DNA from 4 places in the Serratia nevei genome. Region 4 is predicted to be linked to each of the others. Evidence: predicted binding sites of a transcription regulator. Region 4 holds the regulator's gene; each other region holds the start of a gene.
What was found. Region 4 encodes Fur, which represses iron uptake genes when iron is present. Its sites were predicted from a motif close to ATAATAATGAGAACNACTATCAA; they were not measured.

Region 1 (7,837 bases), 2.0 Mb from region 4:
TGTTCACCGCCGCCTGTGGCCTGCTGGAAGGGGTGTTGCGTTATCTGACGCAGCATCAGCTGATGGAGAGCGACATCCACCTGTGCAGCTTCGACGATCACTACCTGTTCGATTGCATGACGCTGAAGATAGACACGGTCGCGCAAGACTGCCGGGCGCTGGCGCAGCATAGCTTCGACCAGGTTACCGCGCTCATCGACGAGCGGCCGCTGGAACAGCATGCTCTTTATCTGCCGGGCCGCATCCACTGGCGTCATGCCGGTTCCCGGGCGTTGTTGGCCGGGGAGTGATATTTCTGAATCAATAAAAAAGGGCGCCTGAGCGCCCTTTATCGTTTTGCTGCCGCTACTTGGCGGCGCCTTCCATGCCCACCAGCCCCACTTTCAGGTAGCCGGCTTTACGCAGGGTGTCCATCACGCTCATCAGCGTTTCATAGTCCACGCTCTTGTCCGCCTGGAAGAAGATGGTGGTTTCTTTGTTCGCCTGAGTGCGTTGATCCAGCACCGAAGTCAGCTGATCGGCATTCACCGGCTGATCGCCAACGTAGAGCTGCTTGTCGGCCTTCACCGACAGGAACACCGGTTTTTCCGGCCGCGGCTGCGGTTTGGCGGAAGAAGCCGGTAGATCGACGCGAATATCTACCGTTGCCAACGGCGCGGCCACCATAAAGATGATCAACAGCACCAACATGACGTCGATAAACGGCGTCACGTTGATTTCATGCAGTTCGCCGCTGTCGTCCAGATCTTCATTTAAGCGCATCGCCATGACTCACCCCGCCCGCAGTTGGTGTGCGTGCTGTGAGCGCTTGGCTTCCGCCGTCGCGGCCAGATCCAGATCGCGGCCCTGCAGCAGCAAGACCTGCGCCGCCACGTCGCCCACCTGGGCACGGTGGCCGCTGATGACGCGGGCGAAGATGTTGTAGATAACGACGGCAGGGATCGCCGCGACCAGGCCCAGCGCGGTCGCCAGCAGCGCCTCTGCGATGCCCGGCGCCACGACCGCCAGGTTGGTGGTCTGCGAATGGGCGATGCCGATGAAGCTGTTCATGATGCCCCACACGGTGCCGAACAGGCCGACGAACGGCGAGATGGCGCCGATGGTAGCCAGGAAACCGTTGCCGCGGCCCATGTTGCGGCTGTAGGCCGCCACGCGGCGCTCGAGGCGGAAACCGGTGCGTTCCTTGATGCCGTTGTTGTCGTTAGATTCCGCAGACAGCTCCAGCTCATTTTGCGCATCGTTCAGCAACACCGCGCTGACGCTTTCCGAGCCGAAGTTTTGCGCCAGCTCGGAGGCTTCATCCAACGAGCGCACTTCGGCCAGCGCCAGCTGTTCGCGGCGCAGACGGCGCTTGGCGCGCAGCAGTTCGCTGCCTTTGGAGAACAGAATGGTCCAGGTCACGATCGAGGCCAGCACCAGGCCGATCATTACCGCTTTCACCACCGCGTCGGCGTGCTGGTACATGCCCCAAACGGACAGGTCCATGCCGCGGGTTTCCGGTGGCTGGATCGTTGGCGCCGGGTTCACCGGCGTGATGCTCTCCGGCGCGGCGGCTGCAGCAGGTGCAGGCGCGGTGGTCGGCGCAACGCTTTCGGTAACGGCCGGATTGGCCGCCGGCGCTGCCTGCGCACTGCCGGCCAGCCCCACGACCAGCACCATAGAAGCCATCAGGCTGCGGCCGAAGGCCTTGCCCCACTGCGCCCGGCCCTGGCCGAACGATCCTTGATTTAAATTCTTGCCAGCCGTTTTCACGCTGTGCCTCCACCCATTACCGATCAAAATTAAGGAATAATTCAGCGTGCGATCATATCAAACCAACCGGGGATTGATAGTAGTTCTCATTATTATTTACCAAATAAACGAGAAAATTTTAGCCAGCCCCGCCGCAAAGCGCCAATCCGCGCCCGTTCACCGCCAAACGCCCCTTTTATGGGGTTATTTCGTTACTTTTCTCCCACAACGGCGCAACAAGGCCGCGCTGCCGAACGGCGTCTTGACCGAGGAATGGGCTTCTCTCTCGCCCCCCGGCAGAAGGATGAGGCGAGAAAGGCGTGCTCGGCAGCCAATTATAGCCGTTTCTGTATCTGGAAGTTAAAACGTCTGGATGGCTATATTAACTCATGCTAACGTAAGGGCTATCGTAAACGGGCACGTGCAGAGCAACCAGAGGTGAGCCAGGTACCATGACGTCAAAACACATCGAAACCACGCTGATCGGCGCCGGCCGCGGCAAACGCTACACCCAGGGCTCCGTCAATCCCGTCACGCAACGCGCCTCTTCTTTGGTTTTCGACTCCGTCGCCGCCAAAAAGCATGCCACCGCGCAGCGCGCCCACGGCGAGCTGTTTTACGGCCGACGCGGCACGCTGACCCACTTTGCCCTGCAGGATGCGATGGTGGAGCTGGAGGGCGGCGCCGGCTGCGTGCTGTACCCCTGCGGCGCAGCGGCGGTGGCCAATGCGATCCTGTCGTTCGTCGGCGCCGGCGATCACCTGCTGGTCACGGGTTCGGCGTACGAACCGACCCAGGATTTCTGCACCCATATCCTCGGCCGCATGAACGTCAGCACCACCTATTTCGATCCGCTGATCGGCGCCGACATCGCCACGCTGATCCAACCCAATACCCGCGTGGTGTTCCTGGAATCCCCCGGCTCCATCACCCTGGAAGTGCAGGACATTCCGGCGATGGTGCAGGCCATTCGCGCCGTGGCGCCGGAGGTGGTGATCATGATCGACAATACCTGGGCGGCGGGCGTGCTGTTCAAGGCGTTGGATTTCGACATCGACATTTCGATTCAGGCCGGCACCAAATACCTGATCGGCCATTCCGATTACATGCTCGGCACCGCCGTCGCCAACGCGCGCTGTTGGGATCGGCTGCGCGAGTACTCCTACCTGATGGGGCAAATGGTGGATGCCGACACCGCCTACATGGCGAGCCGCGGCCTGCGCACCCTGAGCGTGCGCCTGAAGCAGCACGAACGCAGCAGCATCGAAGTCGCCCACTGGCTGGCAGCACGGCCGGAAGTGGCGACGGTCAATCACCCGGCCCTGCCCAGCTGCAAGGGCCACGAGTTCTACCGCCGCGACTTCAGCGGCTGCAACGGGCTGTTCTCCTTCGTGCTGAAAGAGCGGTTGGACGATGCGCAGTTGGCCGCCTACCTGGACAACTTCAGCCACTTCAGCATGGCCTACTCCTGGGGCGGCTTCGAGTCGCTGATCCTGGCCAACCAGCCGGAAGAGCTGGAAGCGATCCGTCCGGCGGGCGGCGTCGATTTCTCCGGCACGCTGGTGCGCCTGCACATCGGCCTGGAGAACGTCGAAGACCTGATCGCCGATCTGGCGGCCGGTTTCGATCGCCTCAACGGCGTGCGCTAAGGCGGATTCCGCTAATTTTCTTCGTCTCGTTTAATGTCGGCTTAAGCTATTAGCGGTACACTATCCGGGTAACTGTCAGATACGGTAACCGCCGCACCCTGGAGAACGTGACCCCGGGCGCAACCGGCATGCAACAGGACATAAAATGGATGTATTACGAGAGATTATTCATGCGCTTTGGCAGCAGGACTTTATTGCCCTCGCCGATCCAAGCGTAATTTGGGTGGTTTACGCCGTACTTTTCACCACTCTGTTTTTGGAAAACGGACTGCTGCCCGCCTCCTTCCTCCCCGGCGACAGCCTGCTGCTGCTGTCGGGTGCGCTGATCGCCAAAGGCGTGATGGGCTTTGCCCCCACCCTGCTGATTTTGACCGCTGCCGCCGGCCTCGGCTGCTGGCTGAGCTATATCCAGGGCCGCTGGCTGGGCCACACCGGCCTGGTGAAAGGCTGGCTGCTGCAACTGCCGGCACAGTACCACCAACGCGCGCATAACCTGTTCAACCGCCACGGGCTGACGGCGCTGCTGATCGGCCGCTTCCTCGGCTTCGTGCGCACGCTGCTGCCGACCATGGCCGGCATTTCCGGGCTCAACAGCTCACGCTTCCAGGTGTTCAACTGGCTGAGCGCGGCGATCTGGGTTTGCGCGCTGGTGGGCCTCGGCTACGCTTTCAGCCAAATCCCGCTGGTGAAGCGCTACGAAAGCCAGGTGATGACCGGCCTGATGCTGCTGCCGCTGCTGCTGCTGTTCGTCGGCCTGCTGGGCGCCATGCTGGTCATTTGGCGTAAAAAGCGCGCCTCCTCCTGAGCCCGGCGCGCTACAGCGCCTTCTCGACCAACGCCAGACTGGCGGGCAACTTGCTCACCAGCGTATCCACCGCCAGCCGCACCTTCAGCGGCAGGTGAGGCGTGTGCGGCCACACCGCATGCGCTTCAAAGGCGGCGCCCGGCCGGTCGCGCAGCAAGCGCACCAGCGCCCCGCTCAACAGCTGCTCACGCACCAGCCAGCACGGCAGCCAGGCAATGCCGAACCCCGCCGTCGCCGCATCCGCAATCGCCTGCAGGTCATCCATTTGCAGCCGGTTAGTCGGCATCACTTCCTGCGGCTTGCCGTCGCTATCCAATACCAACCAGCTGCGCCGCGCACCGGCGCGCACATAGGTCACCGCCTCATGCTCCGCCAGCTGTTCGATGCTGTGCGGCTCGCCGCACCGCTGCAGATAGGCCGGCGAGGCGCACAGCGTCATGCGATGATCGCCGATGCGGCGCGCCACCAGCCCGCCGCTGTTGGCCAGCGTGCCGTTGCGGATCGCCATGTCGAAGCCGTCCTCAATCAGATCCACCACCCGATCGCTGAACGACAGCTCCAGCTCCAGGCCCGGGTGCTCGCGCGTCAGCTCGGTCAACAGCGGCGCAATGCACATGCGGCCAAACAGCACCGGCATCGATACCCGCAGCCGGCCGCTGACCTGTCGCTTGCCCGACTCCAGCAGCGTTTCCGCGCTGCGGATCTCCTCCAGCGCTCGCAGGCAGCGCTCATAGAATAACGCGCCGTCGTCGGTCAGGCTCTGGCTGCGGGTAGTGCGATGAAACAGCCGCACGCCCAGCCGCTGTTCCAGCCGGGCGATGGTTTTCCCCACCGCCGAACGCGACAGGTGCAGCCGGCTGGCCGCCAACGCAAAACTGCCCGCCTCCACGGCGGTGACAAATACCGAAATGCCGCTCAATCGATCGCTCATGATTTGTCGCCCTGAAAGAAACAATCTTCGGAAATCTTATCGCCACTGGCGAACCTTCATCAACGATATTATCGACCAGTCGTTAATCGCTGACTTTGGAGAACATCATGACCGACACGATGCAACGCTGGACGATGGACGCTCTGGGGCGTGAACACCTGCGGTTGACCGTCGACGCGATCCCGCAGCCGGGGCCACACGAAATCAGAGTGAAAGTGAAAGCGGTCGCGCTCAACTACCGCGACAAGCTGATGATTGAAAGCGGCATGGGGCTGACGCTGCCGCAGCCGTTCACCCCCGCCTCGGACATGGCCGGCGAGGTCGACGCTATCGGCCCCGGCGTCAGCCGTTTCCAACCCGGCGCCAGGGTCATCTCTACCTTCAGCCCCGGCTGGCTCGACGGCCGGCAAAAACCGTACGGCAATGCGCGCCAGGTGCCTTACCACACCCTCGGCGGTTTCTATCAGGGCGTGCTGGCGGAATATGTGATTTTGCATGAGGATTGGCTGGTGGCGGCGCCGGCGTCGCTGGACGACGTGCAGGCCAGCACCCTGCCGTGCGCCGGGCTAACCGCCTGGTTCGCGCTGGTGGAGCAATGCAAGCTGCATGCCGGCGAGACGGTGCTGGTGCAAGGCACCGGCGGGGTGGCGCTGTTCGCGCTGCAGATCGCCAAAGCGCACGGCGCCGAGGTGTATGTGACCTCCGGCAGCGATGAAAAGCTGGCGCGTGCCCAGGCGCTGGGCGCCAGTCACGGCATCAATCGGCTGAACGGCGATTGGGTGGAAGCAATTTATGCGCTGACGCAGGATCGCGGCATCGACCATGTGATCGACACCGTCGGCGGCCCGAATCTGGGCAACTCGGTACGCGCCGTGGCGGTGGGCGGCCGCATCTCGGTGATCGGCGTGCTGGCGGGCGCCGAGATTTCCGCCCCCGCCGGCCTGCTGCTGCTGAAATCGGCGGAGATCCAGGGCATCGGCGTCGGCCACCGCCGCGCGCTGGAAGATCTGGTGCGCGCCGTGGACGCCGTCAACCTGCAGCCGGTGATCGACCAGGTCTACCGTTTCGATCAACTGCCGCAGGCGTTGGATCACCTCGATCGCGGGCCGTTCGGCAAGATCGTCCTGACCCCGTAAACGCGGTTCAGCCCTCCAGCAGCAGCGGGTTGGCGTCGCGCAGCCGGGCGATTTCATCGCTCGGCGTCATGCCGAACAGGCGCTTGAATTCACGGCTGAACTGCGACGCGCTCTCGTAGCCGACGCGGATCGCCGCCGTGCTGGCCTTCAGGCCGTCATGCACCATCAACAGGCGCGCCTTATGCAGCCGGTACGACTTCACGTATTGCAGCGGCGAGGTGTTGGTCACCGCCTTGAAGTTGTGGTGGAACGCCGAGACGCTCATGTTGACCTCGCTGGCCAACTGTTCGACGTTGAGGTTGTCGGCATATTGATTTTCTATGCGCCGCAGCGCCTTGGCGATCTGGCTGAAGTGGGTATGGCGGTTGACCAGCTCCTGCAGCGACGCGCCGCAGGTGCCGCGCAGCACGTAGTAGAGGATTTCGCGCACGATCTGCGGCCCCAGCACCCGGGCATCGAGCGGCTTGGCCATCACGTCCAGCAGGCGTTCGGTGGCGCACAGCAGCTCTTCCGTCAGCTCGGCCAGGTTCACCCCGTTGCTCTCCGCCCGCGGTTGCATCAGGTAGTCGTCATCGCCGATGTCGATCAGCAAGTCCTGCAGCATTTGGGTATCGATATTGACCGCCAACCCAACCAGCGGCAGTTCCGGGCTGGCGAAGGTTTCGCACTCGAACGGCAGCGGCACCGTCATCAGCAGGTAGTTGCGCGGATCGTACTGGAACATCTTGTTGCCGCAATAGCCCACCTTGTGCCCCTGAAAGACAATCACGATCCCCGGCTCGTACATCACCGGTTGGCGCGGGCTGTGGCGATCGACATACAGGATCTTTACCCGCGGCACCGGTGACGGCGTGTAGCCGTTGCCGGTGGCGATAGCCATCGCCTGGCGCGCCATGCGGCTGCGCTGCGCATCGATTTCAATCACGGAAACACCCTCTTACAGTCAGAACGATTCGGCATAAATAATAATTTAAAACTCGCCATTTCTACAGCGACTTGTAGGAATAGGCAAGAACCAAACAGGAATGTGCATTGTGCGTTGCCGCCAGGTTCCTGACAATACGGGCCAGAAACCTTTGCGCCACTTTGGCGCCCGCCTGACAGAAAGAGAGAAATCATCCATGCAAAACTTCATTCTGCATACCCCAACCAAAATCCTGTTCGGCAAGGACCAAATTGCCGAAGTGGCCGGCCAGATCCCGGCGGACGCACGCATCCTGATCACCTACGGTGGCGGCAGCGTGAAGAAGAACGGCGTGCTGGATCAGGTGTACAGCGCGCTGGCCGGCCGCGACGTGCGGGAGTTCTCCGGCATCGAGCCGAACCCGACCTACGAAACGCTGATGAAAGCGGTCGAGGTGGTGAAGGCGGAAAACATCAATTTCCTGCTGGCGGTCGGCGGTGGTTCGGTGGTTGACGGCACCAAGTTCATCGCCGCCGCCGCCCGTTACACCGCCGACGGCGACGCCTGGCATATCCTGCAGACCGTCGGCAGCCACATCGCCGACGCGGTGCCGATGGGCTGCGTGCTGACGCTGCCGGCCACCGGTTCCGAATCCAACAGCGGCGCGGTGATCACCCGTAA
Region 2 (7,837 bases), 1.1 Mb from region 4:
TTCTGGAGATCAACGTCGAACAAGGCTGGGTAAAAGTCGAAGCCGGGGTGATCAAGGATCAGCTGAATCAATACCTGCGGCCGTTCGGCTACTTCTTCTCGCCGGAACTGTCCACCAGCAACCGCGCCACGCTGGGCGGCATGATCAACACCGACGCCTCCGGCCAGGGCTCGCTGGTGTACGGCAAAACCTCCGATCACGTATTAGGCCTGCGGGCGGTGCTGCTCGGCGGCGAGATGATCGACACCCGCGCTATGCCGACGGCGCTGGCGGAAACGATTGCTCTGGAAGAGACCGCCGAAGGGCGCATCTACCGCACGGTGCTCAACCGCTGCCGCGAGCAGCGTGCGCTGATCCTGGAGAAATTCCCCAAGCTCAACCGCTTCCTCACCGGTTACGATCTGCGCCACGTGCTGAGCGACGATCTGCAAACCTTCGATCTGACGCGCATCCTGACCGGCGCCGAAGGCACGCTGGCGTTTATCACCGAGGCGCGGCTGGACATCACGCCGCTGCCGAAAGTGCGCCGTTTGGTTAACGTAAAATACGACTCCTTCGACTCGGCGCTGCGCAATGCACCCTTTATGGTCGAAGCCAAGGCGCTGTCGGTGGAAACCATCGATTCCAAGGTGCTGAACCTGGCGCGTGAAGACATCGTTTGGCACTCGGTGAACGAACTGATCGCCGACGTGCCGGATAAAGAGATGCTCGGGCTGAACATCGTCGAGTTCGCCGGTGACGATCGGGCGCTGATCGACGGCCAGATGGAAACCCTGTGCCAACGGCTGGACGAACTGATCGCGCAGCGGCAGGGCGGCGTGATCGGTTACCAAATCTGCGGCGATCTGGCGGGCATCGAGCGCATTTACAACATGCGCAAGAAGGCGGTTGGGCTGCTGGGCAACGCCAAAGGGCGCGCCAAGCCGATTCCGTTCGCCGAGGACACCTGCGTGCCGCCGCAACACCTGGCGGACTATATCGTCGAATTCCGTCAACTGCTCGACGACCACCACCTGAGCTACGGCATGTTCGGCCACGTCGATGCCGGGGTGCTGCACGTGCGCCCGGCGCTCGACATGTGCGACCCGCAGCAGGAGGTGCTGATGAAGCAGATCTCCGATCGGGTGGTGGCGCTGACCGCCAAATACGGCGGCCTGCTGTGGGGGGAGCACGGCAAGGGGTTCCGCGCGGAATACAGCCCTGAGTTCTTCGGCGAAACGCTGTATGAAGAGCTGCGCCGCATCAAGGCGGCATTCGATCCGGATAACCGCCTGAACCCGGGCAAGATCTGTTCGCCGCTGGCGGTGGATGCGCCGATGATGCAGGTGGACGCGGTCAAGCGCGGCACCTTCGATCGCCAGATCCCGGTCGAGGTGCGCACCTCATTCCGCGGCGCGCTGGAGTGTAACGGCAACGGCCTGTGCTTCAACTTCGACGTGCGCAGCCCGATGTGCCCGTCGATGAAGATCAGCGGCAACCGCATTCATTCACCGAAAGGGCGGGCGACGCTGGTGCGCGAGTGGCTGCGTCTGTTGGCCGAGCAGGGCGTCGATCCTTTGGCGCTGGAAAAACAGTTGCCGCAGCAGCGAGTCAGCCTGCGCGGTTTGATCGAAAAGACCCGCAACAGCTGGCACGCGGGCAAGGGCGAGTATGACTTCTCGCACGAAGTGAAAGAGGCGATGTCCGGCTGCCTGGCCTGCAAGGCCTGCTCCACCCAGTGCCCGATCAAGATTGACGTGCCGGGATTCCGTTCGCGCTTCCTGCAGCTCTACCACACCCGCTATCTGCGCCCGGTAAGCGACTACATGGTCGCCGGTGTGGAGAGCTATACCCCGTTGATGGCCCGCGCGCCGAAGGTGTTCAACTTCTTCTTCCGCCAGCCGTGGCTGCGGGAGATGAGCCGCAACGCCATCGGCATGGTCGATCTGCCGCTGCTGTCCAGCCCGACGCTGCGTCAGCAGCTGTCCGGCCACCGCGCGACCACGCTGACGCTGGAGCAGCTGGAAGGGCTGAGCGCCGAGCAGCGCGCAGAACACGTGCTTATCGTCCAGGATCCGTTCACCAGCTATTACGACGCCAAAGTGGTGGCGGACTTTGTCAGGCTGGTGGAGAAGCTCGGCTATCAACCGGTGCTGCTGCCGTTCTCGCCGAACGGTAAGGCGCAGCATGTGAAAGGTTTCCTGACGCGCTTTGCCCGTACCGCGCGCAAAACCGCCGATTTCCTCAACCGTGTGGCGCAGCTCGGCATGCCGCTGGTGGGCGTTGATCCGGCGCTGGTGCTGTGCTACCGCGACGAATACCGCGAGATCCTCGGTGCCGAACGCGGCGATTTCCAGGTGCAGCTGGTGCATGAATGGCTGCAGCAGCGGATTGCGGATCGCGCCGAACAGCCGGCGACCGGCGAGCCGTGGTATCTGTTCGGCCACTGCACCGAAACCACCGCGCTGCCGGCCAGCGGCCAACAGTGGGCGGCGATCTTCGCCCGATTCGGCGCCAAACTGGAGAACGTCAGCGTCGGCTGCTGCGGCATGGCGGGCACTTACGGCCATGAAGCCAAGAACCTGCAAAACTCGCTCGGCATTTATGAGCTATCATGGCATCCGACGCTGCAGCGTTTGCCGCGGCAGCGCTGCCTGGCGACCGGCTATTCCTGCCGCAGCCAGGTGAAACGCATCGAGGGCAATGGCGTGCGCCACCCATTACAGGCACTTCTGGAGATGATTGAGTGAAATTGTGGAAACGTGAAACATCGCTGGAGCAGCTGAACCGCGCCGGCGACGGCTGCATGGTCAGCCATGTGGGCATCGAGTTTACCCAACTGGGCGAAGATTTCCTCGAGGCCACCATGCCGGTCGATGGCCGCACCCGGCAGCCGTTCGGGCTGTTGCACGGCGGGGCATCGGTGGTGTTGGCGGAGTCGATGGGATCGATGGCCGGCTACCTGTGCAGCGAAGGCGAGCAGAAAGTGGTGGGGCTGGAGATCAACGCCAACCACCTGCGCGCGGTGTTCGATGGCCAGGTGCGCGGGGTGTGTCGCGCACTGCACGTCGGCCGTCGCCATCAGGTGTGGCAAATCGAGATCTTCGACGCGCGCGATCGGCTGTGCTGCACCTCGCGTCTGACCACGGCGGTCATCGACTGATTCCCGCCGGTTTCCGCAGGCGTTCGGCCTGCGGAGCCTTTCGCCTTACAGCTGAAACGGCACGCGTTTGACGAAGTCCTTTTGAAACGCGTTCGCCTTCTCCCAGGTGCCTTCCATTGCATATTTTTGGCAGATCAGCGTCAGCGTGTGGCGGGCGAAGTGGTAGCTTTGCACCCGAAACAGCTGGCAGCGCTGTGGGTTGTTGATCTCGACGATCAGCCGGTTGTGCAGCTTGCTGAGCGCGTGCAGGTAGCTGTCGTCGTCGCCGTTCTCCAGACACAGATTGGCCATGGTGAGGCTGACGCTGTTGTACCGCTTCAGATGGTCGATATTGCATTCCGGGCGCCGCAGCGCCGCTTCGGCCATATAAAAGTCCACCGTGGCGTCGCGCACGCTGAATTTGTATTCATCAATCTTGCCCAGCAACCATGCGTTGATCGAAAGAGTCATTGGCTTCGCGCTCAAATTCAAATTGAATGATAATCATTATCATATAAACTGCCGCGTTGCCGATCAATCCCGGCGCGGCGTTTTTTTATTGCTCAGGAGGGTAAAAGACCGCCGCCGACCCAACTTAATCCTGAGCGACTAAACTTTAACCTGAGGGCCGCGCGCTTGCGCCGCGCCACGAAATGCCGATAAACGCACATTTACGACAGACAGAATGCAGAAATAGGTATTTTCTATGAATGTTTAGATCGGCAACGCACCGCAGCGCTGTAACGCTGACGGGCCACCGGGGAGTGCGGTACGGTGATGCAGGATAGATAACGAATTCATAGGGATAGCATGCACACCTTGCCGCCTGACGCCGCAAGCCGCCACGGGTGTCCCGTTGGCTTGCCGCGCGCCGCAGCGAAAAACCGCGCTCGCGGCGGATACCCCCGCAAAACAAACGGTTGAAGTGATAATCGTTATCACTAACATATAAGCAACCCAGATTGGCTGTGGCCAAACACGAGTGTGAGGTAGACCCTATGCAAACGGAAAATGTCGGCACTTTTTCTCTGGATGAAAATGTCTGGCAAGGCATTTCGCTCAGCGACAGCGCCGTACGACAAATAACGAAACTGATGCAGCAGGATCCGCAGGTGAAAGGGCTGCAGCTAGGGGTGAAACAATCCGGCTGCGCCGGCTTTGCCTATGTGCTGGATCTGACCCGCGAACCCGCCGATGACGATCTGCTGTTTGAGCGCGACGGCGCCAAACTCTATGTGCCGCTGAAGGCTATGCCGTTCATCGACGGCACCACGGTAGATTATGTCCGCGAAGGGCTGAATCAGATATTCAAATTCAATAACCCTAAAGCTCAGCATGCCTGCGGGTGCGGCGAGAGCTTTGGCGTTTGAGCGATGCAATCAACATGACACGAAGCAATGTAGAAATGCCTAATGAAGTGCAGGCTTGGGTCAGCGAAGGTCGCTACAAAGAAGGTTTCTTCACCCAGCTGGCAACCGATGAGTTGGCCAAAGGCATCAACGAAGAGGTGGTGCGCGCCATCTCGGCCAAGCGCAACGAACCCGAGTGGATGCTGGAATTCCGCCTTGAGGCCTACCGCGCCTGGCTGCAGATGGAAGAGCCGCACTGGCTGAAGGCCAATTACGATCGCCTGAACTACCAGGACTACAGTTACTATTCGGCGCCGTCCTGCGGCAGCTGCGACGATGCCTGCGGTTCGCAACCCGGCGCCGAGCAGCAACCGGGCGCGGCGACGGAAAAAGATTACCTGACCAGCGAAGTGGAGCTGGCGTTCAATCAGCTCGGCGTGCCGGTGCGCGAGGGCAGCGAGGTGGCGGTGGACGCCATCTTCGACTCGGTCTCGGTCGCTACCACTTACCGTGAAAAACTGGCGGAGAGCGGGGTGATCTTCTGCTCGTTCGGCGAAGCGATCCAGGAATACCCGGACCTGGTGCGTCAGTACCTGGGCCGCGTGGTGCCCTCCAACGATAACTTCTTCGCTGCGCTGAACGCCGCGGTGGCCTCCGACGGCACCTTCGTCTATGTGCCGAAAGGCGTGCGCTGCCCGATGGAGCTGTCGACCTATTTCCGTATCAACGCCGCCAAAACCGGCCAGTTCGAGCGCACCATCCTGATCGCCGACGAAGGCAGCTATGTCAGCTACATCGAAGGCTGCTCGGCCCCGGTGCGCGACAGCTACCAGCTGCACGCGGCGGTGGTGGAAGTGATCCTGCATAAAGACGCCGAAGTGAAATACTCGACGGTGCAGAACTGGTTCTCCGGCGGCGAGAGCAAGGGCGGCATCCTCAACTTCGTCACCAAGCGCGCGCTGTGTGAAGGCGCCGGCTCGAAAATGTCCTGGACCCAGTCGGAAACCGGCTCGGCCATCACCTGGAAATACCCGAGCGTGATTTTGCAGGGCGACAATTCGATCGGCGAATTCTTCTCGGTGGCGCTGACCAGCGGCCATCAGCAGGCGGACACCGGCACCAAGATGATCCACATCGGCAAAAACACCAAGTCGACTATCATCGCCAAAGGCATCTCCGCCGGCCACAGCGAGAACACCTATCGCGGCCTGGTGAAAATCCTGCCGGGGGCGGAAAACGCCCGTAACTTTACCCAGTGCGACTCGATGCTGATCGGGCCGGACAGCGGTGCCCACACGTTCCCTTACGTTGAAGCGCGCAACAACAGCGCTCAGCTGGAGCACGAAGCCACCACCTCGAAGATCGGCGACGACCAGCTGTTCTACTGCCTGCAGCGCGGCATCAGCGAGGATGACGCCATTTCGATGATCGTCAACGGTTTCTGCAAGGACGTTTTCTCCGAGCTGCCGCTGGAGTTCGCCGTCGAGGCGCAGAAACTTCTGGCCATCAGCCTGGAACACAGCGTGGGTTAATCGCCGCATTTTTAGCGCCGTCGGCGCTATCTGAGGACACAGCATGTTAAGCATCAAGAATTTGAAAGTCAGCGTGGAAGGCAACGAGATCCTCAAGGGATTGGATCTGGAGATCAAACCGGGCGAAGTGCACGCCATCATGGGGCCGAACGGCTCGGGCAAGAGCACGCTGTCCGCCACGCTGGCCGGGCGTGAAGAGTACGAAGTGACCGAAGGGGAAGTCACCTTCAAGGGCAAGGATCTGCTGGAGCTGGATCCGGAAGATCGCGCCGGCGAAGGCGTGTTCCTGGCCTTCCAGTACCCGGTGGAGATCCCTGGCGTCAGCAACCACTTCTTCCTGCAGACGTCGGTCAACGCGGTGCGCAAATACCGCGAGCAGGAGCCGCTTGATCGCTTTGACTTCGCCGATTTCATCGAAGAGAAAATCGCGCTGCTGGATATGCCGGCCGATCTGTTGACCCGTTCGGTCAACGTCGGCTTCTCCGGCGGTGAGAAAAAACGCAACGATATTCTGCAGATGGCGGCGCTGGAGCCGGATCTGTGCATTCTCGATGAAACCGACTCGGGCCTGGACATCGACGCGCTGAAGATCGTCGCCAACGGCGTCAACTCGCTGCGGGACGGCAAGCGCGCCTTTATCATCGTGACCCACTATCAGCGCATTCTGGACTACATCAAACCGGATTACGTACACGTGCTGTCCCAGGGGCGCATCGTTAAATCCGGCGATTTCTCGCTGGTGAAACAGTTGGAGGAGCAGGGCTATGGCTGGCTTACCGACCAACAGTAATTCAAACGCGCTGCAGCAGCTGTATCGCCTGTTCGAAGGCCGCGGCGGCGAGCGTTCGCCGCATGCGCTGGCGCACTGGCAGCAGGCGCTGCGCCTCGGCTGGCCGACGCGCAAGCATGAAAACTGGAAATACACGCCGCTGGAGAGCCTGCTGGAGCAGCAGTTCCTCGATCCGCAGCCCGCGCCGGTGAGCGCAGAGCAGCTTGAGGCGCTGGCGCTCGGCATCGATGCCTGTCGGCTGGTGTTTATCGACGGCCGCTACAGCGCCGCGCTCAGCGATGGCGATCTGGGCGACTACCAGTTCGAGTTGACCGCCTACGGCACGCCGCAGGCGCTGCCGGAGCCGATCCAGCCGGAGATTTTCCTGCACCTGACCGAAAGCCTGGCGCAGGAAACCAGCCTGATTCGTTTGCCGGCCGGCAAGGCCCCGGCCCGCCCGCTGTACCTGCTGCACATCAGCAGCGGACGCGGCGCCACCGGGGAAGTGAACACCGTGCATCATCGTCACCATCTGGAGATCGGGCGCGGCGCCGAGGCGGAAGTGATTGAACACTATGTCAGCCTGGGCGAGGCCGCGCACTTCACCGGCGCGCGCCTGACCGCCAACGTGGCGGACAACGCCGGGCTGTTGCACTGCAAGCTGGCGTTTGAGAGCCAGCCGAGCTACCACTTTGCCCATAACGATCTGGTTATCGGCCGCGACGCGCGGGTGAAAAGCGACAGCTTCCTGCTGGGCGCCGGCCTGACGCGGCACAACACCAGCGCACAGCTGAACGGCGAAGGCGCAAACCTGGTGATCAACAGCCTGGTGCTGCCGGTGGGCAAAGAGATCTGCGATACCCGCACCTATCTGGAGCACAACAAAGGCTATTGCGAAAGCCGCCAGCTGCATAAAACCGTGGTCAGCGATCGCGGCAAGGCGGTGTTCAACGGCATGATCAAAGTGGCCAAGCACGCGATCAAAACCGACGGCCAGATGACCAACCATAACCTGCTGTTGGGTAAGGTGGCGGAAGTGGATACCAAGCCGCAGCTGGAGATTTAC
Region 3 (7,837 bases), 820 kb from region 4:
GGATTCTGATTATATGAACTCGGTTCAACGGGCGTTTTTCCGCCAACGGTTGCAGGACGAGCGGCAAAAGTTGCTGCTGCACATCGATGAGCTGAAAAAAGAGATCGACGGCGGTGAAGCGACGGGCGATGAAGCCGACAAGGCGGCGCGCGAAGAGGATCTGCGCCTGCTGTTCCGCCAGTTGGATCGCGAAAGCCGCCTGCTGCCGAAAATCGACGCGGCGCTGGCGCGATTGCAGAACGGCGAGTACGGCTACTGCCGGGAAACCAGCGAACCTATCGGGCTGGCGCGCCTGCTGCTGCGCCCGACGGCGGAGCTGAGCATCGAGGCGAAAACCGCACAGGAGATGCGTGAGCCGCATATGCGCAAAGGTGGCTAATTGAGTCCCGCCGGGGGGGCGAATGTGCCCCTCAACCGATCGGACCTGTGGGCATTTTGCAGGCAGGTCGTTGTGATTTTGAGCAAACGCGCGCCGAGTTCTCGGCGCGCGTTCGAGTTTTCGGGTTTTACCGTTGACCTGCCGGGCGGCTTCCGCTTTGATGAAAGCATGACTCACAGAGAGACGGAAAGCGCCATGGAACAATTACGAGGTTTGTACCCGCCGTTAGCAGCATACGACAGCGGTTGGCTGGACACTGGGGATGGCCACCGGATCTACTGGGAGCTGAGCGGCAACCCGAACGGTAAACCGGCGGTCTTCATTCACGGCGGGCCGGGCGGCGGCATCTCCCCGCATCATCGTCAGCTGTTCGATCCGGAACGCTACAAGGTGCTGCTGTTCGATCAGCGCGGCTGTGGCCGCTCCCGTCCGCACGCCAGCCTGGACAACAACACCACCTGGCATTTGGTGGCCGATATCGAGCGGCTGCGCGACATGGCCGGCGTCGATCAATGGCTGGTGTTCGGCGGTTCCTGGGGATCGACGCTGGCGCTCGCCTATGCGCAGACCCACCCGGAGCGCGTCAGTGAAATGGTGCTGCGCGGCATCTTCACCCTGCGTAAGCAGGAACTGCATTGGTATTACCAGGACGGCGCGTCACGCTTCTTCCCGGACAAATGGGCGCGCGTGCTGTCCATTCTGTCGGATGACGAGCGTAAAGACGTGATCGCCGCCTACCGGCAGCGGCTGACTTCGGCCGATCCGCAGGTGCAGCTCGAAGCGGCCAAGCTGTGGAGCGTGTGGGAAGGGGAGACGGTGACGCTGTTGCCGAGCCGCGAATCCGCTTCGTTCGGCGAGGATGATTTCGCGCTGGCGTTCGCCCGCATTGAAAACCACTATTTCACCCATCTGGGTTTCCTGGAGAGCGACGACCAGCTGCTGCGCAACGTGCCGCTGATCCGCCATATTCCGGCGGTGATCGTCCACGGCCGCTATGACATGGCCTGCCAGGTGCAGAACGCCTGGGATCTGGCCAAGGCCTGGCCGGAAGCGGAGTTGCATATCGTGGAAGGGGCGGGGCATTCGTTTGATGAGCCGGGCATCTTGCACCAGCTGATGATCGCCACCGACCGGTTCGCCGGCAAGTGACGTAAAAAACCCGCCGTTACGGCGGGTTTTTTGTTATTTGACCTTCGGCTCGTACGGCAGGCGCGAAAACCTGTGGGATTCCGCGCGGTAGTACGCCACGCGCTCGCGAAAATAGTCGCGCAGCACTTCCGGCTGCTCACGCTCCACCACTTCCGGGATCACCGGCATGTTGTAGCGCTCTTTGTACGCCACGCCTGAGGCGGCGAGATCCACGTTCACCCGGTCCATCTCTTCTTTAGACAGTTCGGCCAGATTGTAACCCACGCTATGCTCCTTACTTACTTTGCCGCTTTGAACCTGCGCAGAAGGTAATCCACCCGGGGGCGCTTGGCAAGCCCGTTGCGCCGCTGCCGTGGGCGATATTTATCCGGGAGTAATGCAATCTATTTATTCTTTTAAATAAGAATGATTCGCTTTTTGATTAAAATAAAAGATGAAAATAATTATCATGTTAATTCTCAATGTGGTGTTGATATTTTAATTTATTGATATATATGATTTTTATAATTAATGTGATTTGAGTGTAAATAAGGTGTTTTTATTTTCACGGCGGCAGGGCATAATGCGCGGAAATTAAATTCATGACCTGCAAAATAAAAGGAATCATTATGCTGACGCAAGAAATGACTCAAAAGCTGAATGAGCAACTGAATCTGGAGTTCTACTCCGCCAACCTGTACCTGCAGATGAGCGCATGGTGCAGCGATAAAGGCTTTGAAGGCGCCGCCGCATTTCTTAAAGAGCACTCTCAGGAAGAGATGCAGCATATGCAACGTCTGTTCGACTACCTGAGCGACACCGGCTCTCTGCCGCTGCTGGGCAGCATCGCCGCACCGCCGGTGACGTTCGAATCGCTGGCGGACGTGTTCCAGCAGACCTACGAACACGAACAGCTGATCACCCGTCAGATCAACGAACTGGCGCACGCCGCTATGACCGCACACGATTACTCCACCTTCAATTTCCTGCAGTGGTACGTGGCGGAGCAGCACGAAGAAGAGAAACTGTTCAAATCCGTGCTGGATAAGCTGGCGCTGGTGGGCACCAGCGGCAAAGGCCTGTTCTTCATCGACAAAGATCTGAAGAAAATGGGCGCGATGGGCCAGGGCGGCAACGGCCAGGCTTAATCCGCATCAGAACACCGAAAAACCGCGCGCGGGCGAGCCTGACGCGCGGTTTTTTTTACCCTGCGTTTATCGCGGTTATGCGGCGATACGTGCTGCCGGATCGCAAAATGCCAGTGATGCGCTCGACTTGCCGCAGCGTGGTCGTTATGATTTACCGCGATACGCTACAGGGATGGTAGAGTCAAAACAGCGGGTTAGCCGATACAACCCGTTTTTCTGTTTACCCGTGGCGCAATCACTTGCGGTGGGTTGGGGCCGCTGATACATCGCCTTGGCTGTGGCCTTAACCCTTATGACCCTCTTTATACTGTTAAGGGATACCACTGTGATCGGTAAAATTCGTTCCTCCTGTCGCCTGCTTTCCACCGTTTTCGTCCTGTTCGTCGGCCTGTCTTCGCAGCAAGCGCTGGCGCACGCCCATCTGAAAGTGGAAACGCCGAAGGCCGACGCCAGCGTCAGCCCGGCGCCGAAAGCGCTGACCCTCAGCTTCTCCGAAGGCATCGAGCCGAACTTCAGCGGCGTGAAAATCACCGGCCCAGACAACGCCGTGGTGAAAACCGGCAAGCTGCAGCTCGATCCGAACAACAACACCCAGGTCAATGTGCCGATCGAAGGCGAACTGAGCGCGGGCAAATACAACGTCAGCTGGCATGTGGTTTCGGTCGACGGGCATAAAACCAAAGGCCAGTACAGCTTCACCGTAAACTGATCGTGAGTCTGGCGACCCTGTTCGTTCTGTGTCGCTTGGTGCACTTTGCGGCGGTGATGCTGATGTTCGGCATCAGTCTGTTCACCGCCTTATTGTCACCGCAGCGCCTCTCCCCGATCCTCTCCCGCGATGTGCGCCCGCTGCTGCTTGCCGGCACCTGGATTGCCGGGCTTTCCGCCGTGGCGCTGCTGGCCATTCAAGCCGGGCAAATGGGCGACGGTTGGGAAGACGCCTGGCGGCTGGAGGTCTGGTGGGCGGTGCTCGGCACCACCTTCGGCGAAGTGTGGCGCTGGCATCTGGGCCTGTCGCTGCTGGCGATCCTGAGCCTGCTGCTGCCGGAACGGCCGCGCGCGCAGGCGTTGGCGCTGTGTTCGGCGTTGCTGCTGGTCAGCCTGGCGTTCATCGGCCACGCGGCGATGCACGAAGGCACGCTGGGCGTGCTGCACCGCGCCAACCATGCGGTGCACCTGCTGGCCGCCGGTTATTGGTTCGGCTGCCTGGCGCCGTTGCTGGTTTGCCTGCGTTACCTGCAGCCGCCGCAGTGGCGCAGCGACGCCATCACCACGCTGATCCGTTTCTCGCGCTGGGGGCACCTGGCGGTGGCGGCGGTGATCGTCACCGGCATCGTCAACAGCCTGATCATTCTCGGCGGTTGGCCGCTCAACCTCGGCTCGCCTTATCAGCGCCTGCTGCTGATCAAAACCGCGCTGGTGGCGCTGATGGTGATGGTGGCGCTGGCCAATCGCTACGCCATCGTGCCGGCAATGAGCCGCGTGCCGGCGCTGGCGCAGCGCGGCGTGGTGCTGGCCTGCTGGCTCGAAGTCGGGTTGGGGATGGCGGTGCTGCTGCTGGTCAGTTTATTTGCAACCTATGCGCCGGTTTGACATTTCGGCTTGCCGCAACCGGGCAAGCTGCGGGAAAATCGACGTGAATAGCAACCTTAAGGCCAACACATGAAATCGGTATTACTCGGCATTACGCTGCTGGCAACCGCGACCGGCGCGCTGGCGGCAGACAAACTGGTGAACATCACCAAACTGGAATACGGCAAACAGTGGGCGTTCACCAAGGAAGAAGTGACGCTGCAGTGCCGCAGCGGCGGCGCGCTGTTCGTGCTCAACAACAGCACTCTGATGCAATACCCGCTCAACGACGCAGCGGAGCAGCAGGTGAAGAAGGGCCATCAGCGCGCGCAACCGCTGGAGGTGCTCCTGCTGGACGACCCTGCCGAACCGGGGAAAAAAATGAGCCTGGCGCCGTTCATTGAACGCGCCGAGAAGCTGTGCGCTGACTAACCGCTTGTTTGCCAACGCCTTGCCCAGCGCGCGCGGATTGATGCGCATTTGCCGCATAGTTATTTCGTCACGAAACTATCACGCGGCCGCTGGGCGGCTGGCAAAACTGGCGCGGTAGGCTACTCTTAAAGTGCACGGCTGAACAAGCCCTGCATTAAATGCCAACTTTTAGCGCACGGCTCTCTCCCAAGAGCCATTTCCCTAGACCGAATATAGGAATCGTATTCGGTCTTTTTTTGTGTGATTGATTTATAAGTAAATTTCACTTAAGACGCCAGCAACAATCCCCGTTCCTCTTTTCGCGTCACAGCCATAAGCCCGAGCTCCCGTTTCACTCCCCACCCGCACATATCGCTAATTTAGCCGCACCAAAAGTCATTACGTCATTTATGGCGCTGATAAGCTCCGGTCATTGCTCCCATCACCGGTTAAACGAAAGTGGCATTATGGGGAATATCAAGGTATTAGGCGTTGTAAAAGGAAACCTGTTTTGAACGATCGGTTGAGTCGGTTGAAGAGGGCGCTGCCCGGCTATCTCGATGCGTGGCGTGAGGGGGTTTTACCCTCTGACTGGGGGCAGGTAGCTAATCCTGAAGTGGTTGCCGCCCTGTTGGCGGAGTGGGAGGCGCTGAGCGAATTGGCGTCTCTGTTCGAAAACGCCACTGAAACCCCTTCCGATCCCGCCGCGTTTTGGCAGGCGCGTGCCGAGCTGATGGCGCAGCGCAATCTCGAACTCAGTGCCCAACTGGCGACGCCAATCCGTTTGCCCGGCGTGCGGGTGGCCTTTTTTGGCTATGTGAAAACGGCGGTGATGGACGCCAGGCAGGTGAAGGCGGCGATTCGTGATGCCGGTTTTATCATTGCGGGCGATGATAAAAACGACAGCGTACCGTCATGACCGCTGTCCTGTAACGCGTGAGTTTGGAGAATAAACGCGAACGAATAATGTCGCTCCTGTGATACGGAGCAAGGTTCAATTCATCCAGTCAATTTGTTAGGATCGCCTGACCTACATGACTATTGGTGCAGTACATTGAAAATTAAAGCGTTGTTATTTGTTGCGTTGGCCGCGCTGGCCGGCTGCAGCCAGGAGGGAACCTCGATGAATCAGCCCGCGAACGAGAAAGGCGGCCAAACGGAGGTGTTGCTGGTGAACAGCGCGCTGGTGGACTGCGTGGGCGTCGGCCCGATGAAGTGCATGCAGGTGCGCCGTTCCGCGCAGCAGCCGTGGGAGTTGTTCTATACCGGTATCGAGGGTTTCACCTTCGAACCGGGCTATCAGTATCGGCTGAAAGTGCTTGTTACTCCGGTGGAGAACGTGCCGGCCGATGCTTCATCGCTGCGCTATACGCTGATTGAGCAGATGGAAAAGAACAAGGCGTAATGGATCTACCTTGTCACCACCAAATGGCGTTTCATTTGGTGGTGACGTCTTCAGGAAAGTTTGTCTTTTTTCTTTCTTCTGGAGGATTCGAAAGTGGAGAAGGCATGTGCAAGAGCAAACCCCAACGCACAGTAGCGTAGAGGCCAATTTTCTTTGGCCCATGTTTCAGAGTCAGCAATAAACATCGCGTTGCCGTTGGCAAAAAGGGTAAATTGCCAGCAAAGGATTAAAAAGCATATCGTAACCAGAACGACATAACCCTTGGAACCCAGAGGCGGTCTGAAGCCGTATTTCACGGCCAGACAGGCCGCGGCAGCGAGAGTTGAAAGAATATAATATAAAGTCGGTTCCATTACTGTTCCTGGTGATTTTATCTTCCCTGATATTCGACCGAAAAACAGCCACACCATAACGCAACGCCAGAAGCATGATCAACTTTTGCTGATTTGAAGAGGGAAGGCTTGAACGCGCTGAGGGTGCGACGCGTGGCGCGTGGAGGCAGCACTATGCGGAGTTGGGCAACCCTGATCCCTCGACTAAACTGGTCTGTTCACTGCGCTTGTTTTCGCACTTTCTTAAGTATATCGAGAAAATCAGGTATATTGTCCTTCGGTTTTTAGCTACCAAGAAAAAATTACTATGATTATCAAACCTAAAATTCGTGGTTTTATCTGCACCACCGCTCACCCGGCAGGCTGTGAAGCCAACGTCCGTGAGCAAATCGCCTACGTTAAGTCGCGCGGCGAACTGAAAAACGGGCCTAAAAAGGTGCTGGTCATTGGTGCATCCACCGGTTACGGTCTGGCCTCGCGCATCAATGCCGCTTTCGGCAGCGGTGCGGCCACCATCGGCGTATTTTTCGAGAAGCCTGGCAGCGAAGGCAAAACCGGTTCCGCCGGTTGGTACAACTCCGCCGGTTTCGACAAGGCAGCTAAAGAAGAAGGCCTGTACGCGAAAAGCATCAACGGCGATGCATTCTCCAACGAGTGCCGTCAGACCGTGATCGATCTGATTAAAAAAGACCTGGGTCAGGTTGACCTGGTGGTTTACTCGCTGGCTTCGCCGGTGCGTAAGATGCCGGAAACCGGCGAAGTGGTGCGTTCCGCACTGAAGCCGATCGGCGAGCCGTACAAATCCGTCGCGCTGGACACCAACAAAGACGTGCTGGTTGAAGCCGTGGTCGAGCCGGCCAACGAGCAAGAAATCGCCGACACCGTGAAGGTGATGGGCGGCCAGGACTGGCAGCTGTGGATGGACGCGCTGGACGAAGCGGGCGTGCTGGCGGATAACGCGCAGTCTGTCGCTTACTCCTACATCGGTACCGATCTGACCTGGCCAATCTACTGGCACGGTACGCTGGGCAAGGCGAAAGAAGATCTGGATCGCGCGGCGCACGCCATCAACCAGAAGCTGCAGGCCAAAGGCGGCGCGGCTTACGTTGCGGTGCTCAAGTCGGTAGTGACTCAGGCTTCCTCCGCCATTCCGGTAATGCCGCTGTATATCTCCATCGTGTTCAAGATCATGAAGGAGCAGGGCATTCACGAAGGCTGCATCGAGCAGATCCAGCGTCTGTTCGCCACCAAGCTGTACAGCGGTGCGGCGCCGGACACCGACGAGAAACACCGTCTGCGTCTGGATGACTGGGAGCTGCGCGACGCCGTGCAGGAAACCTGCCGTGAAATCTGGCAGCAGCTGAACGACAACAACATCAACGAACTGACCGATTACCAGGGCTACAAGGCGGAATTCCTGCGCCTGTTCGGCTTTGGTCTGCAGGGCGTTGACTACGACGCC
Region 4 (7,837 bases):
GCTGGCCAACGCCGGCAAAGTGATCACCCAACGCCAACTGTTGAGCCACGTCTGGGGGCCGAACTACGTGGAGCACAGCCACTATCTGCGCATCTACATGGGCCACCTGCGGCAGAAGCTCGAAGCCGATCCGGCCCGGCCCAAACACCTGCTGACCGAAACCGGCGTCGGCTATCGCTTCATGCCTTAACCCCGGAGGGCGCGGTTTGCCGCGCCTTTACGCCGCCGGCCCCTTCTTCAATCCGACCATAAATTCTTTAAACGCATCGCGCAGCGGAGCGAACACCGGGTGTTTGCGGTTTTCGATCATCACTTCGGAGAACAGCTTCAAGCCTACGGCGAAGGCCGCGCTCTGCTCGGGGCCGAAGTTCAGATCGTCACGCGCCCGGATGCGTTCGACGATATCGAGAATATCGTCGTGGTTGGTCACTTCAAAACTCAGCGGCGCTTTCTCGACGGGATTGCCCTGGCGATCGCTCAGGGCTTCAACGGTAATAGTAAAACGGTGGCCGGGCATCAGTTCTTCTCCTGCTGCGTGGGTTGAATATGCATTTCGCTTTCGATCGCCGCCACGGCGGTCAGCAACGCGGCGTTGATGCGCTCCACCTGCTGCGGCGTGAGATCGGCGCGCATCACGTTGCCGCGCAGCAGGCTGCGCAGGCGGTTCATGGCGTCGTAGATGCCTTCCGCCAGATTGCCGTGCCGATGATGCTCGCGGCCGGCGCCCGCCAGACGCGCCAGAATGACGTCAACCACCTGTTGATGCTTTTGCAGCTCGCCCTCGCCCGCGGCGGTGATGCGGTAGCTTTTGCGGCCGTTGCCGGTGGTGAGCGGCTCAAGGAAATCCTGCTCTTCCAGCAGCGTCAGCGTGGGGTAAATCACCCCCGGGCTCGGCACGTACAGGCCGGATGACGCCTCCTCAATCGCCTTGATCAGCTCATAGCCGTGGCTGGGCTTGCGCGCCACCAGCGCCAGCAGTACCAGACGCAGATCGCCGTGCTCGAACAGACGGTGACGCCCGCCCCGGCCGCCGCGCCCACCCCGGCCGTGCTCTTCGCCTTCGCCGCCGAAGTGATGGCGCCCACCGCGATGACGGCGGCCCTCTTCGCATTCATGATGGTGGTGATGCCGGTGTAAACCTAATCGATGAAACATAGGGTGATACCTCGCTTTAACAGTGAACATCAATACAAGGTTGTTTAGATATATCTAAACAGCGTCGATAACGCTAATCTAGATCGATATATCTAAATGCGCAAGCGTGCGCCGATAAAAAGATATATCTAAATTGCAGGCATAAAAAAAGCGCTGTAAAAACAGCGCTTTTTATCAATCAAGAAAAGCGATTACTTGGCGGAAGCCAGCACTTCGCTAACGATCTCGACCGCTTCGTGCTCGATTTTCTCGCGGTGTTCCGCCCCAAGGAAGCTCTCGCAGTAGATCTTGTATGCGTCTTCGGTACCGGAAGGACGGGCCGCGAACCAGCCGTTGTCGGTCATCACTTTCAGGCCGCCAATCGACGCGCCGTTGCCCGGTGCCGCAGTCAGACGGGCGGTGATCGGGTCGCCCGCCAGGGTATTGGCCTTGACCATCTCCGGCGACAGCTTGGACAGCGCCGCTTTTTGCGCCGCAGTCGCTGGCGCCTGGATGCGGTTGTAGCTTGGTGCACCAAAGCGTTTGGCCAGATCGTCATAGTGATGCTGCGGGTTTTCACCGGTTACCGCGGTGATTTCAGCCGCCAGCAGGCACATGATGATACCGTCTTTGTCCGTCGACCACGGTTTGCCGTTGAAGCGCAGGAACGAGGCCCCGGCGCTCTCTTCGCCGCCGAAGCCCAGGCTACCGTCGAACAGGCCGTCCACGAACCACTTGAAGCCGACCGGCACTTCCACCAGCTTGCGGCCCAGGTCGGCCACCACGCGGTCGATCATCGCGCTGGACACCAGCGTTTTACCGACTGCGACATCAGCGCCCCACTGCGGGCGATGCTGGAACAGGTAGTTGATGGCTACCGCCAGATAATGGTTCGGGTTCATCAGGCCCTTCGGCGTGACGATGCCGTGGCGGTCGTAATCCGGATCGTTGGCGAACGCCAGATCGAATTTGTCGCGCAGCGCCAGCAGGCCGGCCATCGCCGACTCGGACGAACAGTCCATGCGGATGATGCCGTCGTGGTCCAGGTGCATAAAGCGGAAGGTCTGATCGATGGAATCGTTCACCAGCGTCAGATCCAGCTTGTAGTGCTCCGCCACGCGCTGCCAATAGGCGATGCCGGAACCGCCAAGCGGATCCACGCCCAGTTTCAGGCCGGCGCGTTGGATGGCCGGCATGTCGACCACCTCAACCAGGCCTTCGACATAAGGCTGCACCAGGTCTTTGGCGTGCAGGTGGCCGCTGTTCCAGGCCTTGTCCAGCGACTGGCGCTGAACGCCTTTCAACTGTTGCGCCAGCAGTTCGTTGGCGCGCTTTTCGATCACCGACGTCAGGTTGGTGTCGGCCGGGCCGCCGTTCGGCGGGTTGTACTTGATGCCGCCGTCTTCCGGTGGGTTATGGGACGGCGTAATGACGATGCCGTCAGCCTGCGCGCCGCCACGGCGGTTGTGGCACAGAATGGCGTGCGATACCGCCGGCGTTGGCGTGAAGCCGTTGTTTTCCTGCACGATCACATCGACGCCGTTGGCGGTCAGCACTTCCAGCACGGAAATGAAGGCTGGCTCGGACAGCGCATGGGTGTCTTTGCCCACGTAGCACGGGCCGGTGGTGCCCTGCTGATGACGAACTTCGGCGATCGCCTGAGCGATGGCGAGGATGTGCGCTTCGTTGAAGCTGTGGCGCTGCGCGCTGCCGCGGTGGCCGGAGGTGCCAAACTTCACTGCATGTGCGGGATTGCCGGCTTCCGGTTGCAGCACATAGTACTGCGACGTCAGCTGGGCTACGTTGATCAGATCGCTTTGGCGGGCGGGCTGCCCGGCACGTGGATTATTCGCCATCGACATATCTCCCTCATCCCTGTCGGTGACCGGGCAAATACGTCGCGCACGGCCATCATGACGGGCTGTTCGCTAAATTAGACGGTACCGCAAACTTTCTCGATCAGTTCCGCCGGGAACTGCATGGCCTGCATGATGTGTTCAATCATGCTGCGTTTGCGGCCGGTATTGGTATTGGTGATCACCCAGTAAGGGGTGCCCGGTACATGCTTCGGCTTGGTATGCGTGCCGTTGGCCAGCAAGGTCTGCTGATCGCCGGCGAAATAGGTGCGGGTACGGCCGGTCAACGCCTCGGTGGCGGCGGCGAAACCGGCGGCATCGAGGGTATACAGGGTGGACAGCACCAGCATGAAACGGTTGACCGCTTTGTTCTGCTCGGCATATTCATCCGACAACAGCAGCTCGCGCATGGCGCGCACGCGATCGCGCGGACGCTGCGCCGGCGCCGTTTTTTCCAGCTCGACGGACTGCGGCGCACTGGCGGCAGGCAACGCGCGCACCGGTTGCCCGGCGGTGAATTTCAACATGCGGCGTAAAATATCGGACGCGCTTTCACCGATGTGTTGCGTGTGGCTGGCAATATAACGGTAAAGCTCTTCGTCGACTTCAATAGTTTTCATCTTTATCCAATACTGTTTTTTCTACTTAGAACCTGAAGCCAGATCCTGCATTCAAGCCATGGGATTATAAGGTTAAAAGCGCTGGGGCGAACACAACAATGTGCCTCCGGACGGAAAATGCAGACTAATACCTATAGCCGGCACTGCCAAGCCCGCGCCGCGAAAATTCCGCATGATTCATCGTGCGATTCAATCATGATACCCTAATCTGAATCTCTCTCAGTATGAACTTCGCCATGAAATTACATTATCAACTGCTGGCCGCCGAGTCAGACGCGCTGCCGGTGCTGCTGATCCACGGGCTGTTCGGCAATCTGGACAACCTGGGCGTGCTGGCGCGCGATCTGCATAAACAGCACACGGTGATCAAGGTCGATCTGCGCAACCACGGCCTCTCCCCGCGCGCCGACGACATGAACTACCCCGCCATGGCGCAGGATCTGCTGGCGCTGCTCGACGAACTGCAGCTGGAAAAAGCGATCGTCATCGGCCATTCGATGGGCGGCAAAGCGGCGATGGCGCTGACCGCCATCGCGCCCGAGCGCGTCGCCAGGCTGATCGTCATCGACGTCGCGCCGGTGAATTACCAGACCCGCCGCCACGACGAGATCTTCGCCGCGCTGAAGGCCGTCAGCGCCGCCGGCATCACCCAGCGCCAGGCGGCTGCCCAGCTGATGCGCGACTACCTGCAGGAAGAAGGCGTGATCCAGTTCCTGCTGAAGTCCTTCCACAACGGCGAATGGCGCTTCAACCTGCCGGTGCTGATCGAACGCTACGAAGACATCACCGGCTGGCAGGAAGTCCCGGCCTGGCCGCATCCGACCCTGTTCATTCGCGGCGGCCTGTCGCCGTACGTGCAGGACAGCTACCGTGCGGACATCGCCCGCCAGTTCCCGCAGGCCCGCGCGCACGTCGTCGCCGGCACCGGCCATTGGGTGCACGCCGAAAAACCGGAAGCGGTGCTGCGCGCCATTCACCGTTTCCTCGACGAAGCCTGAAAAACGCACTCACCTGGCGAAAAAACGCGCTAAAGATAACGGCTTAGCGCGTTTAGCCCGCAGTTAGGCATTGTCGTCGCTCCATCTGCTGGGGTAATATGGCGCGCTATAATTTTGCCACCGCGCCAGCGCGTTCGCGAACGCCGGTTCGGGGGTGAATTTGGGTTAGGGTTTATTGGCCCGAAGTGTGTTAACCGATGCCTCCGGAAGCGTGCGAGCGCTTTTTGATGCAAACTCCCTTGCAGTACCGCTACCTATGGCAAAAGAACAAACGGATCGCACGACGCTGGATCTGTTCGCAGATGAACGCCGTCCGGGGCGCCCGAAAACCAACCCGCTTTCCCGCGATGAACAGCTTAGAATCAATAAGCGCAATCAGTTACGGCGCGATAAAGTGCGTGGATTGCGGCGCGTAGAGCTGAAAATCAACGCGGATGCGGTGGACGCCCTGAACAAACTGGCGGAACAGCGCAACATCAGCCGCAGCGAACTCATCGAGCAGATGCTGTTGGCACAACTGGCGGAAGAACAGCCGGAACATTGATCTCTTCGGCCGCACGCGCGGCGCGGCGTTAAGGACAACGCCGGATCGACCACGCTTTTCTTCATTCTCCGGCATCGCATAAATGCGATAAAACCCCGGCGCCACTTTCTGGCATGATACGCATTTACCGGTAAGAGACTGCGCCTGTCGGCGCCCGCCCCGGAGGCGAAAGGCTCTTGCCATGGCATCATTTTAATCGGCGTCAGCGGCGGCAGTGCCGGCGTCGAGTAATGCAATTACTTGAATTTAAAGGTTATACGCGATATGGCTACTGTAGGCATTTTCTTTGGCAGCGACACTGGCAATACCGAAAACATTGCCAAAATGATCCAGAAAATTCTCCAGAAACAGTTTGGCGACGACGTCTCTGAAGTGCATGACATCGCTAAAAGCAGCAAAGAAGACCTGGAAGGGTTCGATATCCTGCTGCTGGGTATCCCGACCTGGTACTACGGTGAAGCGCAGTGTGACTGGGATGATTTCTTCCCGACGCTGGAAGAAGTCGACTTCAACGGCAAACTGGTGGCGCTGTTCGGCTGCGGCGACCAGGAAGACTACGCGGAATACTTCTGTGACGCGATGGGCACCATCCGCGACATCATCGAACCGCGTGGCGCGGCCATCGTGGGCCACTGGCCGACCAAAGGCTACCACTTCGAGGCCTCCAAAGGCCTGGCGGACGACAACCACTTCATCGGTCTGGCGATCGACGAAGACCGTCAGCCTGAGCTGACCAACGAGCGCGTGGACGCCTGGGTCAAACAAATCGTCGAAGAGCTGAGCCTGGCCGATATCGTCGGCTAAGCCCCGGCACTGGCGAAAGGTTGAACAAAGGCCCTGTAAAGTGCATAGTGTGCCCACAGGGCCGTCATCGGCAGCAGGGATTGCTGCGATAGAAGCTACAGATTTGTAACTTCCCACCCCGTCACGGTAGACTGAGATATCGGTTTATCCCATCCATCAAGGCGTTGCATGCAAAACATGCAATAGTGCAATTATATCTTTGTTAACAACCGGCGGTTTCCATTTAGTACAACCGGTTCTATAATGAGACGCATTAACTCTTTGTGCCGACCGATGCCACAGGCGAGTACGCCTCAACTTGATTAGCATAGTAACAGGACTGAATTCGCATGACCGACAACAACATCGCATTGAAGAAGGCCGGCTTAAAAGTCACGCTTCCGCGACTCAAAATCCTGGAAGTACTGCAAAATCCGGAATGCCATCACGTCAGTGCGGAAGATTTGTACAAAAAACTGATTGATATGGGCGAAGAGATCGGGCTGGCAACGGTTTATCGCGTACTGAACCAGTTTGACGATGCGGGCATTGTGACACGTCACAATTTCGAAGGCGGCAAGTCCGTGTTCGAGCTGACCCAACAGCATCACCACGATCACCTGATTTGCCTGGACTGCGGCAAAGTGATCGAATTCAGCGACGAATCCATCGAAGTGCGCCAGCGTGACATCGCCAAGCAGCACGGCATCAAGCTCACCAACCACAGCCTGTACCTGTACGGCCACTGTGAAACCGGTGACTGTCGCGAAGACGAAACGCTGCACGACAAGAAATAAGCCTGACCGGCTATGAAAAACCGCCTCACGCAGAGGCGGTTTTTTTATGCCTGCCGTGCAAAGGGCAAAAAAATCCCCGGACAAGCCGGGGGAAAATCATGTCATGAAATATCACAATTGCAGCGGCACTGCTACTCCACGTACTACTCTCACTACAACGTCCGCCCTACGCCGACACGCGCGGGCGAACGCATTCCCCCTTCGTTATACGGCCGCCGCCAGGGCAGCAGGCCGTTGCACCGGGCTTAGACCTTCTCGGCGCGGCTGTAGCGCTTGCCGTCCGGGCTAACCGAACGCACCTGCACCTCACCGGACACCGCAGGCTTGGCCTTGGCGTCATAGCGCTGCCACTGCTTGCCGCCGTCGGTGGAGTACTCGATGCCCAATCCCGGCAGCGCGATATTCGCCTCCAGCTTGCCGCCCGCTACGCGTGCGCCCGGCACCGGCAGACGGTAAGCGACGCCACCTTTGTCCAGCTTGGCCAGTTCACGCTGCCCCAGGATATTGGCGAAGCGCAGCCAGTCTTTCTCCAGCGTCTTGGTATCGACAAAGTGGGTTTCCCCGCCTTTGTATTCGCGGCCGGCGCGGTAGTCCTGCTCCCAACCGGCGCGGTGCCAGGCGCGTTCAGCCACCGACAGCGCGCGTGGGAAAATCATGTATTCCATCTGCGGATCGGTGCGCTGGGTTTCGCTCCACAGCTGAGCGGACAGCCCGTAGGCGCCCGGCCACGGCTTGTCGCTCTTGGCGTTGAAGTGGTTGCCGTCGCGGTCGACCGAAGTTTCCGCGTTCTGCGGCATGTTATCCGGCGCGAAGCTGAACACCTTGCGCTCGTCGCTGAAGCGGGTACCCCAGTAGTAACCGCGCTCGTCCGGGTTCACCTCGTAAGGGAAGTCCATGTAGACGTAGTCCGGGTTGGAAACCACCACTTCATACCCTTTGTTGGCCCAGTCGTTGACGCTATCGAAACCGCCCCAGTACAGGGTATCCCAGAAGTTGACGCCCACGCGCGAGGTGGCGAACGCCTTCGCGTTCTCGGCGTCTTTCAAGCCATCCTGCCAAGCCTGCATTCTGTCGATGCCGTGCGCCTTCACCAGCTTGCTGACCT

Region 1: a site for Fur is predicted at 1,826-1,848, ahead of exbB (tol-pal system-associated acyl-CoA thioesterase). Genes of this name have one in related genera too.
Region 2: a site for Fur is predicted at 4,047-4,069, ahead of sufA (Fe-S cluster assembly scaffold SufA). Genes of this name have one in related genera too.
Region 3: a site for Fur is predicted at 1,962-1,984, ahead of ftnA (non-heme ferritin). Genes of this name have one in related genera too.

What each region holds. Positions count from the first base shown of each region.
Region 1 is NZ_CP149940.1:4,616,623-4,624,459, forward strand. Features, by position in the region: gene V8N38_RS22105 (substrate-binding domain-containing protein) at 1-290, shown strand, start outside; gene exbD (TonB system transport protein ExbD) at 346-768, opposite strand; gene exbB (tol-pal system-associated acyl-CoA thioesterase) at 772-1,752, opposite strand; gene metC (cystathionine beta-lyase) at 2,184-3,380, shown strand; gene V8N38_RS22125 (DedA family protein) at 3,526-4,185, shown strand; gene V8N38_RS22130 (LysR family transcriptional regulator) at 4,196-5,116, opposite strand; gene V8N38_RS22135 (zinc-dependent alcohol dehydrogenase family protein) at 5,224-6,252, shown strand; gene V8N38_RS22140 (AraC family transcriptional regulator) at 6,260-7,147, opposite strand; gene yqhD (alcohol dehydrogenase) at 7,374-7,837, shown strand, end outside.
Region 2 is NZ_CP149940.1:2,301,885-2,309,721, forward strand. Features, by position in the region: gene V8N38_RS11110 (FAD-binding and (Fe-S)-binding domain-containing protein) at 1-2,729, shown strand, start outside; gene menI (1,4-dihydroxy-2-naphthoyl-CoA hydrolase) at 2,726-3,142, shown strand; gene V8N38_RS11120 (hypothetical protein) at 3,188-3,592, opposite strand; gene sufA (Fe-S cluster assembly scaffold SufA) at 4,120-4,491, shown strand; gene sufB (Fe-S cluster assembly protein SufB) at 4,506-6,002, shown strand; gene sufC (Fe-S cluster assembly ATPase SufC) at 6,046-6,792, shown strand; gene sufD (Fe-S cluster assembly protein SufD) at 6,767-7,837, shown strand, end outside.
Region 3 is NZ_CP149940.1:2,065,449-2,073,285, forward strand. Features, by position in the region: gene dksA (RNA polymerase-binding protein DksA) at 1-379, shown strand, start outside; gene pip (prolyl aminopeptidase) at 575-1,528, shown strand; gene V8N38_RS09940 (DNA polymerase III subunit theta) at 1,562-1,792, opposite strand; gene ftnA (non-heme ferritin) at 2,137-2,655, shown strand; gene yobA (CopC domain-containing protein YobA) at 2,948-3,364, shown strand; gene copD (copper homeostasis membrane protein CopD) at 3,367-4,248, shown strand; gene V8N38_RS09960 (YebY family protein) at 4,318-4,659, shown strand; gene V8N38_RS09965 (hypothetical protein) at 5,150-5,557, shown strand; gene V8N38_RS09970 (DUF4377 domain-containing protein) at 5,693-6,043, shown strand; gene V8N38_RS09975 (hypothetical protein) at 6,094-6,396, opposite strand; gene fabV (enoyl-ACP reductase FabV) at 6,683-7,837, shown strand, end outside.
Region 4 is NZ_CP149940.1:1,242,164-1,250,000, reverse strand. Features, by position in the region: gene kdpE (two-component system response regulator KdpE) at 1-190, shown strand, start outside; gene V8N38_RS05860 (DUF3861 domain-containing protein) at 218-517, opposite strand; gene V8N38_RS05855 (PadR family transcriptional regulator) at 517-1,155, opposite strand; gene pgm (phosphoglucomutase (alpha-D-glucose-1,6-bisphosphate-dependent)) at 1,347-2,990, opposite strand; gene seqA (replication initiation negative regulator SeqA) at 3,068-3,610, opposite strand; gene ybfF (esterase) at 3,835-4,608, shown strand; gene ybfE (LexA regulated protein) at 4,865-5,152, shown strand; gene fldA (flavodoxin FldA) at 5,417-5,956, shown strand; gene fur (ferric iron uptake transcriptional regulator) at 6,286-6,732, shown strand; gene V8N38_RS05820 (beta-N-acetylhexosaminidase) at 6,978-7,837, opposite strand, start outside.